3 regions of the Evansella sp. AB-rgal1 genome follow, and region 3 is predicted to be linked to each of the others. Evidence: riboswitches for the same ligand, from Rfam matches in the RefSeq annotation. Region 3 holds a riboswitch; each other region holds the start of a gene.
What was found. A riboswitch is a leader RNA that binds a small molecule or an ion and turns the genes downstream of it on or off. The one in region 3 is predicted to bind lysine.
Positions count from the first base shown of each region.

Region 1 (4,793 bases), on a different contig from region 3:
TTCCTAATAATTCTCTGTTTTTTAGAGGGAAAGCATGAAAGGTGGTTCAAATGCAACAATATTTAGATTTATGTCGACATGTTTTAGAAAATGGAAGTTCTAAAGAAGATAGAACAGGAACAGGAACGATTAGTACATTTGGATATCAAATGAGATTTGATTTAAAAGAAGGGTTTCCTGTTATTACAACAAAGAAATTAGCTTTGCGAGCAATCATTCATGAGTTATTATGGTTTATTAAAGGTGATACAAATATAGGTTATTTAAAAGAAAATAATGTAAGAATCTGGAATGAGTGGGCAGACGAAAACGGAGACTTAGGTCCTGTTTACGGAAAACAATGGCGTTCTTGGCCAGCACCTGACGGTAGTTCCATTGATCAATTAGGAGAAGTTATCAAACAAATAAAAACCAACCCAGACTCACGAAGACTTATTGTGAATGCGTGGAATGTTGGCGAGATAGATAAAATGGCGCTTGCTCCATGCCATTGTTTATTTCAATTTTATGTATCCGATGGAAAACTGTCATGTCAATTATATCAACGTAGTGCTGATCTTTTCCTTGGTGTTCCTTTTAATATTGCTAGTTATGCTTTATTAACAATGATGATTGCCCAAGAATGCGAGTTAGAGCTAGGGGAATTTATCCATACCTTCGGAGATGTGCATATTTATAGAAACCATATTGATCAAGTAAATCTCCAGTTAACAAGGGAACCTAGAAAGTTGCCTATTATGAAATTAAACCCTGAAATAAAAAAAATAGAGGATTTTACAATCGGTGATTTTGAGCTTGTAGGTTATGATCCTCATCCTCATATTAAAGGTGAGGTGTCTGTATGATTTCGATGATAGCGGCGATGGGAGAAAACCGTGTAATTGGAAAAGACGGTGATATGCCATGGCACATCCCAAACGATTTAAAATACTTCAAACAAGTAACATCAAATCATGCTGTTATTATGGGAAGAAAAACATATGATTCCATTGGTAAGGCATTACCTAATCGTAAAAATTATATTGTTACAAGAGATCAAGAGTTTGAAGCTCCTGATGGGGAAGTGTTTCACTCCGTGAAAGATGCTGAATCTCTTATGTCTTCAGATGAGGAAGTCTTTGTCATTGGTGGAGCAACGATTTACGAACAGTTCCTACCTATAGCGGATCGCCTTTATATTACCTTGATACACGAAGAGTTTGAAGGAGATACCTTTTTCCCTGTTATAGACGAGCAGGTGTGGAAAGTAGTATCATCAGAAAAAGGAAAGCTAGACGAAAAAAATTCCCATCCCCATACGTTTGTAGTTTATGAAAGAAGATAGGCAATAAAAATATAATACTTAAAAAAACAAATCGTCCGTGTAACGAGTTCCGTTTCCTATCACAAATATCAAAAAATGAGTGTCAAATTGTTTGCTAATTTGACACTCATTTTTTAGGTATAAAATTTACTGATGTGGGAATTGAAGGAGTTTTTTGTAGGAAGATCGAAATACGTACTTACATAAATCTGATTCCTTTTTAAGATTAATTTTTGGACCAATACTAGCCCAACTTATATCAGAGCCATCTAGAAGTGTCATCTTTGTATTTACTGGGATATTAATAGTACGTTCAGTATCAAAACAACAAGATTAGAGGATTATGGAACAATTTGATGAAGAGCCTTACGAAGTAATAATTTTAACAAAGAAAAATAGTTGAATCACAGGACCAAATATAACTTCAATTAACATACGAAGTTATTAATAATACAGACGAATGTCGTTATTGTACATTCGAAAGTTTAACTAACTGCTAAGGCATATGTTATAAAAGGAAGATATTATGCAAAATTATTAAGGAATCTTCAACAAACGGGAATGTACAACAAGTAAAAGTGAAAATCTGTAAAAATGGCTCGGTTCAAAAATTGAACTGAGCTATTTCAGGATACGGAAATTCTAATCGTCAGTGTTTTTCTTTTTATGTTTTACAAAAGTACCAAAATGTTCACAAAAAATTCAGGGACCTGGTCCCTGAATTTTTTGTGAAATATGTTGTCCTTCTTTGCATATGTATTAGCAAAGGGGGTTGTCATCTTATGAGAAGATCACCAATATATCGGCCCCGCTCTAATGCACCTGTAAAAGGTAAACGAAGAAAGGGTCCTTTACCGTTTAGATATGTATTTATAATCTCATTTCTTATTTTTTGCTTTCTGACTGTACAAGGACTCATTATCGTGGAAGCGGGGATCCGACCAACGTTAGTGGAGATTGCTAAAACAGAAACACAGCGAATTGGAACACTAGCTATCAATGATGCTATGTCAAAGAAGGTAATGGAGGATATTGATGTAGATGAAATATTACAGTATAACTATGATGATAATGGAAGATTACAAGCGGTATCATGGAATGTAGCTGTTTATTGGGAAATACAACACGCAACTGTGAGGCGTGTACAAAATTACTTAAATGATATAGAACATGGTCGAGTACGAGATTATAGCTTACCAACGGATGTAGAATTGGAGCAAGAAGGAGCTACATTTACGGAAAATGGAATTGTACATACTATTCCATTAGGGCAGGCTACAAATAATTCATTACTTGCTCATTTAGGGCCTAGAGTACCAGTTAGGTTCTCTTCCATCGGTGATGTGAAAGCAGATCTTAAAACAGAGGTTATTGAAACAGGAATTAATAATACGTATCTTCAAGTATCAGTTGAGATTGAAGTCGATGTACAGGTGATAATACCATTTGCTACAGATACGGAAGTTGTAAAGACATCTATTGTAGTAGCAAATATCTTCCATGCAGGAGAAGTGCCAGAATTTTATAGTAGTGGTGGTGAAGGAATGAATCCTGCTATTCTGCAATCTCCAACAGAAATTGATGAAAATGTAGATTTAAGTGGGTTAGAAGAAGTAGCACCATAAGCAAACGGAATTATCTACCTATTGCTTAAGTACTCATTATTTGTTAAGATCAACTAGGTTTGACAACAAAATGATAAGTATTACCTCGTCTTGATGATGAGGTAGAGGCGCAAAGTTTATGAGTATGAAACAGTGGCTTGGATAGCAAAGACTGTTTCAAAAAGGAAAATTTGCCGAAGCAAAGGAATCTAATCCAAGATCCTTTAGCTGGGGTTGTATTGAATAAGTACAACACTGTCACATACCTTTTTTATGTGGAGAACTACTTACGAAAATCTTGATGAGGGAAATAACCTACCTGCTCGTAGCAAGGAAGTTTTCCTTGCTGCTTTTTTGTGTTTTTTAGGCTACAAGGATAAATTTTTCCTCCTCACGGTAGTATTGTCAGCATAAATAAGAAAAGAAAGTGGGAAACAAAATGGATTTTGGAATTTATTCATTGGTACCGCCAATAGTGGCATTAATAATGGTACTAATTACAAGAAGGGTTGTTCCATCGTTAGGTGTAGGTATTATTGTGGGAGCGATCATGCTTCATTTTTCAGAAGAAAGATTTCTTCTTGAGGCTTTAAAATATATTGCATCGATTGTTACAGAAATCTTCTACGTTGATGGATCTATAAATAACTGGGAATTATATATTATCTTCTTCCTATTAATACTTGGAATAATCGCTTCTTTCATAACAATTACAGGGGGAAGCCGAGCATTTGGAGAATGGGCGTTAACAAAAGTAAAAACAAGGAGTGGAGCTCAGTTCGTTGCAGGTTTTTTAGGTATCATCATTTTTATTGATGACTATTTCAATAGTTTAACAGTAGGAAATGTAAGTCGACCATTTACAGACCGTCATAAAGTATCGAGAGCAAAGTTAGCATATATCGTTGACTCAACAGCTGCCCCTATGTGTGTAATATCACCTATTTCCAGCTGGGGAGCATATATTATTGGAATAATCGGAGGTATCTTTGTTACACATGAAGTGACGAACTATGGTGCATTACAAGCATTTTTATTAATAGTGCCAATGAATTTTTATGCCTTATTTGCAATATTACTTGTATTTGCAGTTGCCTATTTCAAACTTGATTTTGGACCTATGAAACAACACGAACAACGTGCATTAGAAACCGGAATACTGGTAGACTCATCCAAAGGACAAGCACCTGGTGAAATGATGGGATCTGTAGCAGGAAAAGGAGAAAAAGGTGATCTGATCTGGCCTATAATTACCCTCATTTTTGCTACCATCTTCTTCATGATTTTAACGGGAATACAAGCTACGGAAGGGAAAACAAGTCTACTTGCAACGTTTGAAAACACGGATGTAGCAGCAGCTTTAGTTTACGGTGGTTTGGTAAGTTTATTAGTAACAGTTGTAATTGCATTCAAGAGAAACGTAGCTAAAACAGATTTTACTGGAGCTATCATTGCAGGAATTAAATCAATGCTTCCTGCCATATTTATCTTAATTTTTGCGTGGACCATTATAGAAATTATTGAGGCAATAGGAACAGATATGTATTTAGCTGAACAAGTAAAATCTAGCAATTTAAATATAAGTTTTTTACCTGTGATTTTATTCATAGTAGCAGGATTTATGGCATTTTCAACGGGAACATCATGGGGAACCTTTTTACTTATGTTACCTCTTGCTGCTAGTATAGCTGTAGTAAATGATGCACAGATGCTTTTACCTGCCTTAGCTGCAGTATTGGCAGGATCCATTTTCGGAGATCATTGTTCACCAATATCTGATACAACTATCTTGTCATCTACTGGAGCGGGGAGTCATCATATCGATCATGTAATGACCCAATTACCTTATGCATTAATAGTTGGCTTTATCTCCATTATTGGATTTT
Region 1 covers NZ_JBGUAU010000032.1:50,486-55,278, forward strand. Annotated here, with positions in the region: gene ACERII_RS21385 (HD-GYP domain-containing protein) at 1-7, shown strand, start outside; gene ACERII_RS21390 (thymidylate synthase) at 51-845, shown strand; gene ACERII_RS21395 (dihydrofolate reductase) at 842-1,324, shown strand; gene yunB (sporulation protein YunB) at 2,086-2,928, shown strand; lysine riboswitch at 3,023-3,201, shown strand; gene ACERII_RS21405 (Na+/H+ antiporter NhaC family protein) at 3,347-4,793, shown strand, end outside.
Region 1: linked by a shared signal. The riboswitch ahead of ACERII_RS21405 (Na+/H+ antiporter NhaC family protein) and the one ahead of ACERII_RS15250 (aspartate kinase) in region 3 are both predicted to bind lysine.

Region 2 (4,793 bases), on a different contig from region 3:
TTAGCTATTTTCCAAACAAATTTGGTTTAGGACCCTCTTCGTTGCGCGTCATGATAATAACAGAGTCCTTAATGCTAATGTTTCTCCCTTGTAGTGAGATACATTCTTTCCAGATCGATTCATTAATCTCTTTAATACTCACACTCATTTTTATTCCCCTAATCGATTATTAACTTCATCACTGTAAATTAGTTTAGTCTCCCCGTCTTATTAATCGAAAAAAGTATGTTGAATGTAGTAACAGATTTACTTCTATATGAGTGTTGGTGGTCAATCTCATGGTTTATTAGTAATCAAAGATTGGTTACAATAGAGATTAGAAAGGAATGATTTTCTTGATAGCTGTAGTATATGATTTAGAATTAGTTAAAAGATTTAAAAAAGGACAACTTGCTGAAATTGTGGAAATTGGAGCATGCAAAGTGGATTTAAATGAAGGTACTATTATTGAAGAATTACAAATATATATGCTGCCAAAAAGTGGGCATATCCCGAAAAGTACAAAAAAATTTATAAAGATGACCGAAGAAGATGTTAAGAAAGCGATACCCTTTAACTCTGGAATAAAGAAATTTGCGGATTGGTTAGGAGAAGGGTATTACTTATGTTCGTGGGGAAAGGACGACAAAGTACATATCCTTGATCAGTGTTCTCGAAATAAATTAGCTTTGGACTGGTTTCAAAATTATAATGATATTCAACCACAAATTGGAAAAGCGTTGGAACATGATACAAAGGGACAGCTTGGGTTAAAAAATGCACTACAATTAGCTGAATTAGATGCTCACGGTCAAGCTCATCGTGGTATTGATGATACAATTAATACAGCTAGACTCCTTATAAAATATAAAGATAAAGTAAAGTTTCATAAGAATACCGTTACAAATAAGGAATTAAAGCTCTTAGAAAACAAAAGAAAACGCAATCGGTTCCGTGCAAAAAAGCAAGTGAAATTACAACAACAAAACACTTCTCCAATAGAAAGTAAGCCACATTAAAGAAATTCTGTGGCTATTTTTTATACATAGAATCTTATTTTTTCCTTTTACCTTTCCTGCATCCTTCCTTCAAATCAGGCTACTTAACTATTCCAAATCCCTATTTCTCACATACTCTAAAAATAAGGAACAGTATCTTAATGAATTGTTTCGTAATCTAAAACTAAAAGGGTGAGGGAAAATGTCTGTTCAATATTATTACAACTTATGTAATGAGTGCATGGGTCAAGATGTTGAAATAACAGATCATCACGGAAAGAAATACGCAGGAAAAATTGAAAAGGTAGACCATGAAAATGTATATCTTCGTCAAGCTTCAGCACCTTCTGCTCAAGGTCAAGGTCCTGGATTATTCTTCTTTCCATTAGCAGCGGGAGCATTAATAGCTATTCCTCTTATTGGTATTGCTGGTTTTCGACGTAGAAGATATTATTAGAAAATCTAAGGAGCTACCTTCTAATGAAAAATAACGTTCGATTACCCCATTTCCAAACAAAGAACCTCATTTTTCGTTCACTGAAACTAGAAGACAAATTTGATATTTACTATTTGTATTCAGACCCTAATGTTGTAAAACTAGATGTAAGTGATCCTATAAATAGTTTAGAAGCTGCAGAAGAATTGATAAGAAAAGCAAGTGACTCTTCAACGGATCCTCATTCTATTCATTGGGGTGTGGAATTAAAAGAAACAAATCGGATTGTTGGTACATGCGGCTATAAAAATTGGAACAGAGTTTCTAATCATGCTGAAATAGGTGGAAATCTAGCTAGTGAATTTTGGGGTAAAGGGTTAGCAACAGAAGGATTAAAAGCATTATTAGATTATGGATTTGTAAAAATGAACCTGAATAAAATTTATGCAAGTACAAATTGTCAAAATATAAGTGCCCTCAAATTAATGAAAAAGTACGGATTCTGTCAAGAAGGTAGACTCCGAGAACATCAACTATTAGATGATCAATATTATGATGTATTCATTTTTTCACTTCTTTATAAAGACCAATAATTTTCTAATTAAGAAATAATCGTAATTTTAAACGAGGAAAGAGGAAGTTTAAATAGAGTCCTCTTCCCTCGTATTTTTTTAATCTACATTTTTTATATATCCTTTTTGACCATCTTCTAGGGTCACCTCTTCAAACCCTATTTTCTGCAAATACTTTATATGTTTTTCTTTAGTAGAAAAACTAATACACTTCGAATATCCTTTCGTTAAAAAAAACGATTTACAATCCTCAAATATATAAGCGCCTATTTTAAAATCTCTATATTCTGGAATAACAAAGTCCAATTCCACTTCAAGTGTATCTTCATCATATTTGGTAGCTAAAAATACTCCTGCTGGAACCATATTACGCAATATGTAAAAACTAATCTCATAATTATAACTATTGGAAGGCTCTTTATCTGCTACTTTTTCAATTTCATTTTTATAAAATTGCAAAAAGTAATTAAAATATTGAGAATTATCATCGATAGGTAACATTTTAAAGTACTCTTTCGATTGATAAATTTTCGATAGATAATAAACATTTATCAAAGCAATTCCTAAATTCATCAAACCTACTGGTAAGGCACCAATTAAAAATCCGTATATTGCAAAAATGCTAGAACCTAGTAAGTTTATCCACCTAAGCTTAATAATCGAGCTCATTAATAATGATATTAATACAATTAAAGATGCTAAATACCCTAACCATTCTAACCAGTTAACATTCAAAGAAATAATCCCCCTTCAACACAAATATTATAACAATGACTACATATAACATATCGAACGAGTTAATGTCTAATATAAACATCTATATAAAAGAATTATCTTGCTTTTCGACATAATAAATACATTCGATTAACTAATCCACTCTTTTTATTATTGACATAAAATAAAATGATATGAATAATGTTACACCTGAATAGAAATATACATATTTTTTCCCACAGATTTTAGGGAAAGTATTGCAATTAAAAATAATATTTGTTAAGGTTAAAAAAAGTTCAAATTCTTTACTTCAATATTTACTTTGAAGTGAGGGTAGAGGTGCAAACACCATCAGTACACAATCTTTAGGGAGTGAGACCCGTGGATAGATGTGGAAAGGGGTTTTTGCCGAAGCAGCAATCTTACTCATGAGCTTGTTGCTGGTTCTGTCATTAAATAGATGCAGAACTGTCATATAGTTTTTACGACTATATGGAGGGCTATCTCACGCTGGAATAACCGTGTTATTTCCAAGCAACAACGAGACCCTTCGTTGTTGCTTTTTTATTTTATACACGGTTCCGGGATTTAGCTCTATTCAGGAACTTGAGCCGTCTTTATGACGAACAAAATCTGTTGAATAGAGGGGTTTTTATAATGAATTTTGGTAAATTAATCACTGCAATGGTAACACCATTTGGTCAGGATGGGGAAATTGATTTTCAAGCTACGAAATCTCTAATAAACTACTTACTAGCAAATGGAACAGACGGACTTGTTGTTGGTGGTACGACAGGAGAATCTCCAACACTTACAAAAGAGGAGAAAACAGCATTATATCAATATGTTGTGAAGGTTGTGGATGGTCGTGTACCTGTTATCGCTGGTACTGGTTCTAATAATACAAGAGAATCAATTCAGTTGACAGAAATTGCACAAAAATCAGGTGTTGATGGCGTAATGCTTGTTACTCCTTATTACAACAAACCTTGTCAAGAAGGTATGTATCAGCATTTTAAAGCAATTGCTACCTCTACTGATCTACCTATTATGTTATATAATATTCCTGGACGAAGTGTTGTAAACCTTAATGAAGAAACAGTTATTCGTTTATCTAAAATAGAAAATATTATATGTATTAAAGAAGCTAGTGGTGATTTAGAATCAATCGCTACTATTATTGAAAACACACCAGAGGATTTCTTAGTATACAGTGGAGATGATAGCTTAACATTACCTCTTTTATCCATTGGTGGACACGGAGTTGTTTCTGTAGCATCTCATATCATTGGTAGTGATATGAAAAAAATGATCACTGCGTTTGAAAATGGTGATAACAAATATGCAGCTTCAATACATCGAGAACTATTACCTATGATGAAAGCTCTATTTAGTGCACCAAATCCAACTCCTGTAAAAGCGGCATTAGAAATGATAGGACTGAATGTAGGTTCTGTTCGATTACCACTAATTCCACTTACACAAGAGGAATCGCATAGTTTGTATAATACAATTCAACCAAAAATTTTACCTAATGTTGTTTGAAAGATTTAAGGAGTGTTTAAAGGTCGTTCACCTTTAAACACTCCTTCTTAATATGCAAAGACATGATTTTCAATTGTAGTTGATACTGTTCTACTTCTCACCCACTGATCATTGGTTTTACTTGGGTTATAAAAATAAAGTGCACCATTTGTTGGATCTTCTCCCTGAAGTGCCCTTCTTGCGGCATCAAAATTTGTTTCATTTGGCGTAGCTGAGTTTAATGTACCATTGGAAGCAGGAGTGAACTGAAATAGTCCATTTGTATTTTGAAATATGACCTCTTGCACAGTATTAGGGAATAAATTACTTTCCACTCTATTCATGATAACTGCCCCTACTGCAATTTGACCTAATAAGGTCTCCCCTCTTGCTTCACTATGAATGATTTTGGCAAGCCATAATAATTCCTCTTGCTGTACATTTTCTGTCTGATTATTGTTTGTTGAAACACTATCTGATGAAGAAGGTATCGTTAATACTTGTCCAACACGTAAAAAATCACTTGTTAAATTGTTTGCTTGTCTTATTGCGTTAACCGTTGTTCCATTC
Region 2 covers NZ_JBGUAU010000006.1:107-4,899, reverse strand. Annotated here, with positions in the region: gene ACERII_RS06150 (hypothetical protein) at 5-148, opposite strand; gene ACERII_RS06145 (3'-5' exonuclease) at 336-998, shown strand; gene ACERII_RS06140 (hypothetical protein) at 1,180-1,434, shown strand; gene ACERII_RS06135 (GNAT family N-acetyltransferase) at 1,458-2,006, shown strand; gene ACERII_RS06130 (hypothetical protein) at 2,085-2,720, opposite strand; lysine riboswitch at 3,026-3,210, shown strand; gene dapA (4-hydroxy-tetrahydrodipicolinate synthase) at 3,357-4,244, shown strand; partial or broken gene ACERII_RS06120 (cell wall hydrolase) at 4,292-4,793, opposite strand, start outside.
Region 2: linked by a shared signal. The riboswitch ahead of dapA (4-hydroxy-tetrahydrodipicolinate synthase) and the one ahead of ACERII_RS15250 (aspartate kinase) in region 3 are both predicted to bind lysine.

Region 3 (4,793 bases):
TTCAGCAATGATTTCTTTTCTTGATGGAAAACCAGATAAAAAGAGCTATCGGAAATACAAGGTGAAAACCGTAGTTGGTCCAGATGATTATGAATCTATGAGAGAAGTTGTTAGAAGACGTTATACACGTCTCTTAAAGGAAGATCTTCCATTACCAGACTTAATTGTTATAGATGGAGGAAAAGGGCAAATATCAGCAGCTCAGAGTGTATTAGAAGATGAGTTAGGGTTGACAATTCCTGTATGTGGATTAGTCAAAGATGACAAGCACCGTACATCCCAGTTAATGATTGGTGACCCACCTGAAATTGTTCCATTAAAAAGAACAAGTCAGGAATTTTATTTGCTTCAACGAATTCAAGATGAAGTTCACCGTTTTGCTATCACATTTCACCGTAATATACGGAAAAAGTCAATGTTCTCAACGGTTTTAGACGATATTGAGGGCATTGGAGAAAAACGAAAAAAGAAACTTTTAAAACACTTCGGCTCGATTAAGCGATTAAAGGACTCTAATTTGGAGGAAATAGTAGCAGTTGGTATCCCTATGTCCTCTGCTAAAGTTCTATTGGAGAAAATAAAAGAAGATAGCTAATAATGGAAATTGTCAAAGTAATTGGTATTTGTTACACTCATATACGAGTTTTGCTTTGTCACATTAAATAACATTGAAAGCAGTAATACCATACTTCGGCTCTTAGGGGTGAAGGTAGAGGAGCGGAAACCTATTAGTATACTACGGGAGAAGGTTGAGCTTTATAGATCGTAGTAAAAAGGAGGTTCCGCCGAAGAAGGATACGGACTCAGACTGTATTTTTCTGGCTATTGTATTGAAGAAATACATGGCTGTCATACAGAGTTACTATTTTCTGTATGGAGGACTATCTCACGGAGCGGCATCAATGATGTGTTTATATTGAAGTCGTTTTCGGCAGTGGGATTACTCCTACTGTCGATTTCTTTTGTTAATGTCGAACCAACTACATTTAAGTCGTTTTCTTATGTGATAGGAGAGAATTTCAGGAAGAATATAATTCTATGAAAAAAAGATGACGACAATTTTTCAAAAATTCCTAATATCCATCATATTTAGGTCTGGTTCGTTAATTAACTCTACTCTTTTATCTCCAGTAAAGGATTTCTTGTTCTAAAAAGTAGAGCTTGGAGTAGAAATCAACTGTATGGGTTTGAATAAAAAGAGGAGGCGTTCATGTTGGCAACGATTGTTCAGAAGTTCGGAGGGACTTCTGTGGGCGACGTATCAAAAATTAAAAAAGCTGCTCAAAAAGTGAAAAAAGAAATGGAAGCTGGTAATAAAGTAGTAACAGTATTATCGGCAATGGGGAAATCAACAGACACATTAGTACAATTAGCAGAAGATATTACAGATAATCCTGATAAGCGTGAAATGGATATGCTTCTAAGTACGGGAGAACAAGTTACCATTTCCCTCATGGTAATGGCATTAAAAGAAATTGGGATTGATGCTGTGTCACTAACAGGGTGGCAGGCTGGTATAAAAACAGAACCAGTTCACCAAAATGCACGAATAACAAGAATTGACACGGAAAGAGTAGAATCATACTTAGACGAAGGGAAAGCAGTCATCGTTGCTGGATTCCAAGGAATGTCTGAGGACGGAGAAATTACGACACTAGGTCGTGGTGGATCGGATACAACAGCAGTGGCCCTTGCCGCGGCTTTAAATGCAAAATCTTGTTCTATATATACAGATGTAACTGGTGTATATACTTGTGACCCACGAGTTGCGAAAAAAGCTCGTCAGCTAGATAGTATTTCCTACGATGAAATGTTGGAATTGGCAAATTTAGGTGCTGGTGTTCTACACCCGAGATCTGTTGAATTTGCGAAAAACTATCAAGTACCTTTAATTGTCCGCTCAAGCATGGTAGATAAAGAAGGAACGGTTGTTGAGGAGGAAGCATCTATGGAACAAAACTTAGCGGTACGAGGTCTTGCATTCGAAGCTGCCGTAACGAAAATAACAATTGAGAGATTGCCAAATAATTTTGATACGTTGTCAAACGTATTTTCTGCATTAGCAGATGATGGCATTGATGTAGACATCATTACACAGCAAGTAACGGGAGAAAATGAAATGAATGTATCATTTTCTATTCATAGTGATCATTTACGTGAATCATTAGATATTCTAAAGCAACATTCAGATCGTATTGGCTATAAGGATATTCGCTATGAGGAAGGTCTTGCGAAGGTATCTATCGTTGGATCAGGAATGGTATCTAATCCAGGTGTTGCTGCTAATATGTTTAATGTTTTATCTCAAGAAGAGGTATTCATTAAAATGGTTAGTACGTCCGAGATTAAAGTATCTGCAGTTATTCCAGAAGATGCAATGGTTCGCTCAGTCGAAGCACTGCATACAGCATTTCAATTAGATGAACGTGTACCTGTGGAAGAGAAGAAAAAAGAAAAAGTACCATCGTAATTACACCATATGCATGAACCTAGCTTGGGGGAATCCTGGGCTAGGTTTTTTTAGAGTGAAAAACGCGATCTAATGGTTATCAAACTTATTATGTGAGGCTGAGTCAATAGTGTTTTCATCGCTGAGAAATCCGAACGAATGATACTTACGTATACTATTCGCTACGGAAATATACTTTGCTTTCCTCTGCTCACCTTTGCCTTTTGATCTCGCCGGATTCTTTGTATATTTCCTCCTCTAAGGTTACACATCGTTCGTCCTCTCAGCTCTACATTTTCGTTTGACTCAGCCTCATTCCAATCACTTCAGTCCACTCCCACCCAAGAGCACCAGTGTGAGATCCGTTCATATTTCTGGGTGTCTTCTATAAAAAATAGCCTCACCAGTCATTTGACCGATGAAGGCGATGTACTTCTTAAATTAATTGAAACTTTACTAAAACAGCCTCGTAAATATAGAGAACTATTCAGTAAAAGCCCTGTCTTTCGTATCCCAGCGTACAATAATTTTACATGTACATGGTTTTTTCTTTTTTAGCTCATACGTTGCCTCTGTTATAAATTCAACTTGTCTTTCCGTCCAGTTTGCGATAAATCCACACTCTAACGAGAAGGGTCTTTCGTGTTCCATTAACGGTGCAACAAGTTCATAATGTCTTTCATTTTTCTTTTCTTTTTCAAGGGTAAGAGTACCCCAATTTGCTTTTTCAAAAAAAGTAGGTAAATCTTCTACTTGTAATTTTCTAGATAAAGATTTGCCTGCCCAGTATAATAGGCTTTCTTCTTCTTCTCCTAATAATTCAGGTAACAATACATGCCGAAGAATATGATTGCTATACGCTGATACGTCTAAATTCAGAGAATCAATTCTTTGAAGCCATTGATCATTTTTGCTCATCTATAATCATCCTTCATGTAATCATCGTTTTTATCCTTTATCATCTTACCACAGTATGATGAGATTATGACGAAAATCGTAAACAGATTTTTAGACAATAATAGTATAAATATCGAACTCGTGATATACTAAAGCCCGTATGTGTGTTAGTCGGAGGTTAGAATAATGAATCTTGGATTAAGTAAATTTTTAAGCCCTTTTCGTGTCATTGTTATTTCCTATGTTATAACAATGTTTGTATTCAGTGTATTACTTTATTTACCCATATCTTCACAGCCAGGGGTTGTAGTTACCTACTCAGAAGCTTTATTTACATCTGTAAGTGCAGTAAGTGTGACGGGATTAACCGTTGTTAATGTTTCTGAAACATACAGCGGGGTGGGCATTCTTTTTTTAGCCTTGGCCATTCAGTTAGGCGGTATAGGTATCATGACTCTCGGTACCTTCGTTTGGATGGCATTTGGTCGGAAAATCGGAATGGCACAACGAATGCTCATAATGGTTGACCAAAATCAAATTGCATTTTCTGGACTTGTTCGTTTATTACGGGGAATACTTGTAGTTGCATTAGGTATTGAACTTATAGGTGCACTTATATTAGGTACATATTTTTTAAATTACTTTGATACAGCTCTTGAGGCATATTATCAAGGTGCTTTTGGAGCGTTGTCCGCATTTACAAATGCAGGTTTTGACGTGACTGGTCAATCATTAATCCCATTTGTAGATGATTATTTTGTTCAGATGGTAAATATTTTACTTATTTTTGCTGGAGCAATTGGTTTCCCAGTTCTAATGGAGTTAAAAGAATATTTCACATCGAAAGACCGTAGTTTTCGCTTCAGTCTATTTACAAAAATAGCTACAACGACTTATTTTATTGTCTTTGCTATTGGGGTAGTAGGTCTCTGGATATTAGAAAAAAATGCGTTCTACGATGGTTTAAGTTGGCATCAACAGTTATTTTTCTCACTATTCAATTCAGCAACCGCCCGAAGCGGTGGATTAGCAACCATGGATGTATCTCAGTTGACATTAGCTAGTTTGTTGTTCATTTCAGCATTAATGATTATTGGAGCAAGTCCATCAAGTGTGGGTGGTGGGATCCGAACTACCACACTTGCAGTGATGTTTTTGACAATACGAAGCTTTGCATTGGGTCGTAGTGATGTAAAAGCGTTTGGTAGAGAAATACATCAGGAGGATCGTCAAAAGGCTTTTATCGTGCTATCTGTATTTGTTGTAGGGTTATTCTTAGCCATTATTCTCGTGAGTGCCTTTGAACATAGTAGTGAATTAGAACTAATGGCGATCATTTTTGAAGTAAGTTCTGCATTCGGAACATGCGGGTTGTCGATGGGAATAACACCAACGTTAACGTTACCTAGTCAAATTACATTAATGGTATTAATGTTTATCGGGCGTG
Region 3 covers NZ_JBGUAU010000017.1:35,955-40,747, reverse strand. Annotated here, with positions in the region: gene uvrC (excinuclease ABC subunit UvrC) at 1-595, shown strand, start outside; lysine riboswitch at 703-892, shown strand; gene ACERII_RS15250 (aspartate kinase) at 1,214-2,470, shown strand; gene ACERII_RS15245 (DUF2507 domain-containing protein) at 2,933-3,367, opposite strand; gene ACERII_RS15240 (TrkH family potassium uptake protein) at 3,533-4,793, shown strand, end outside.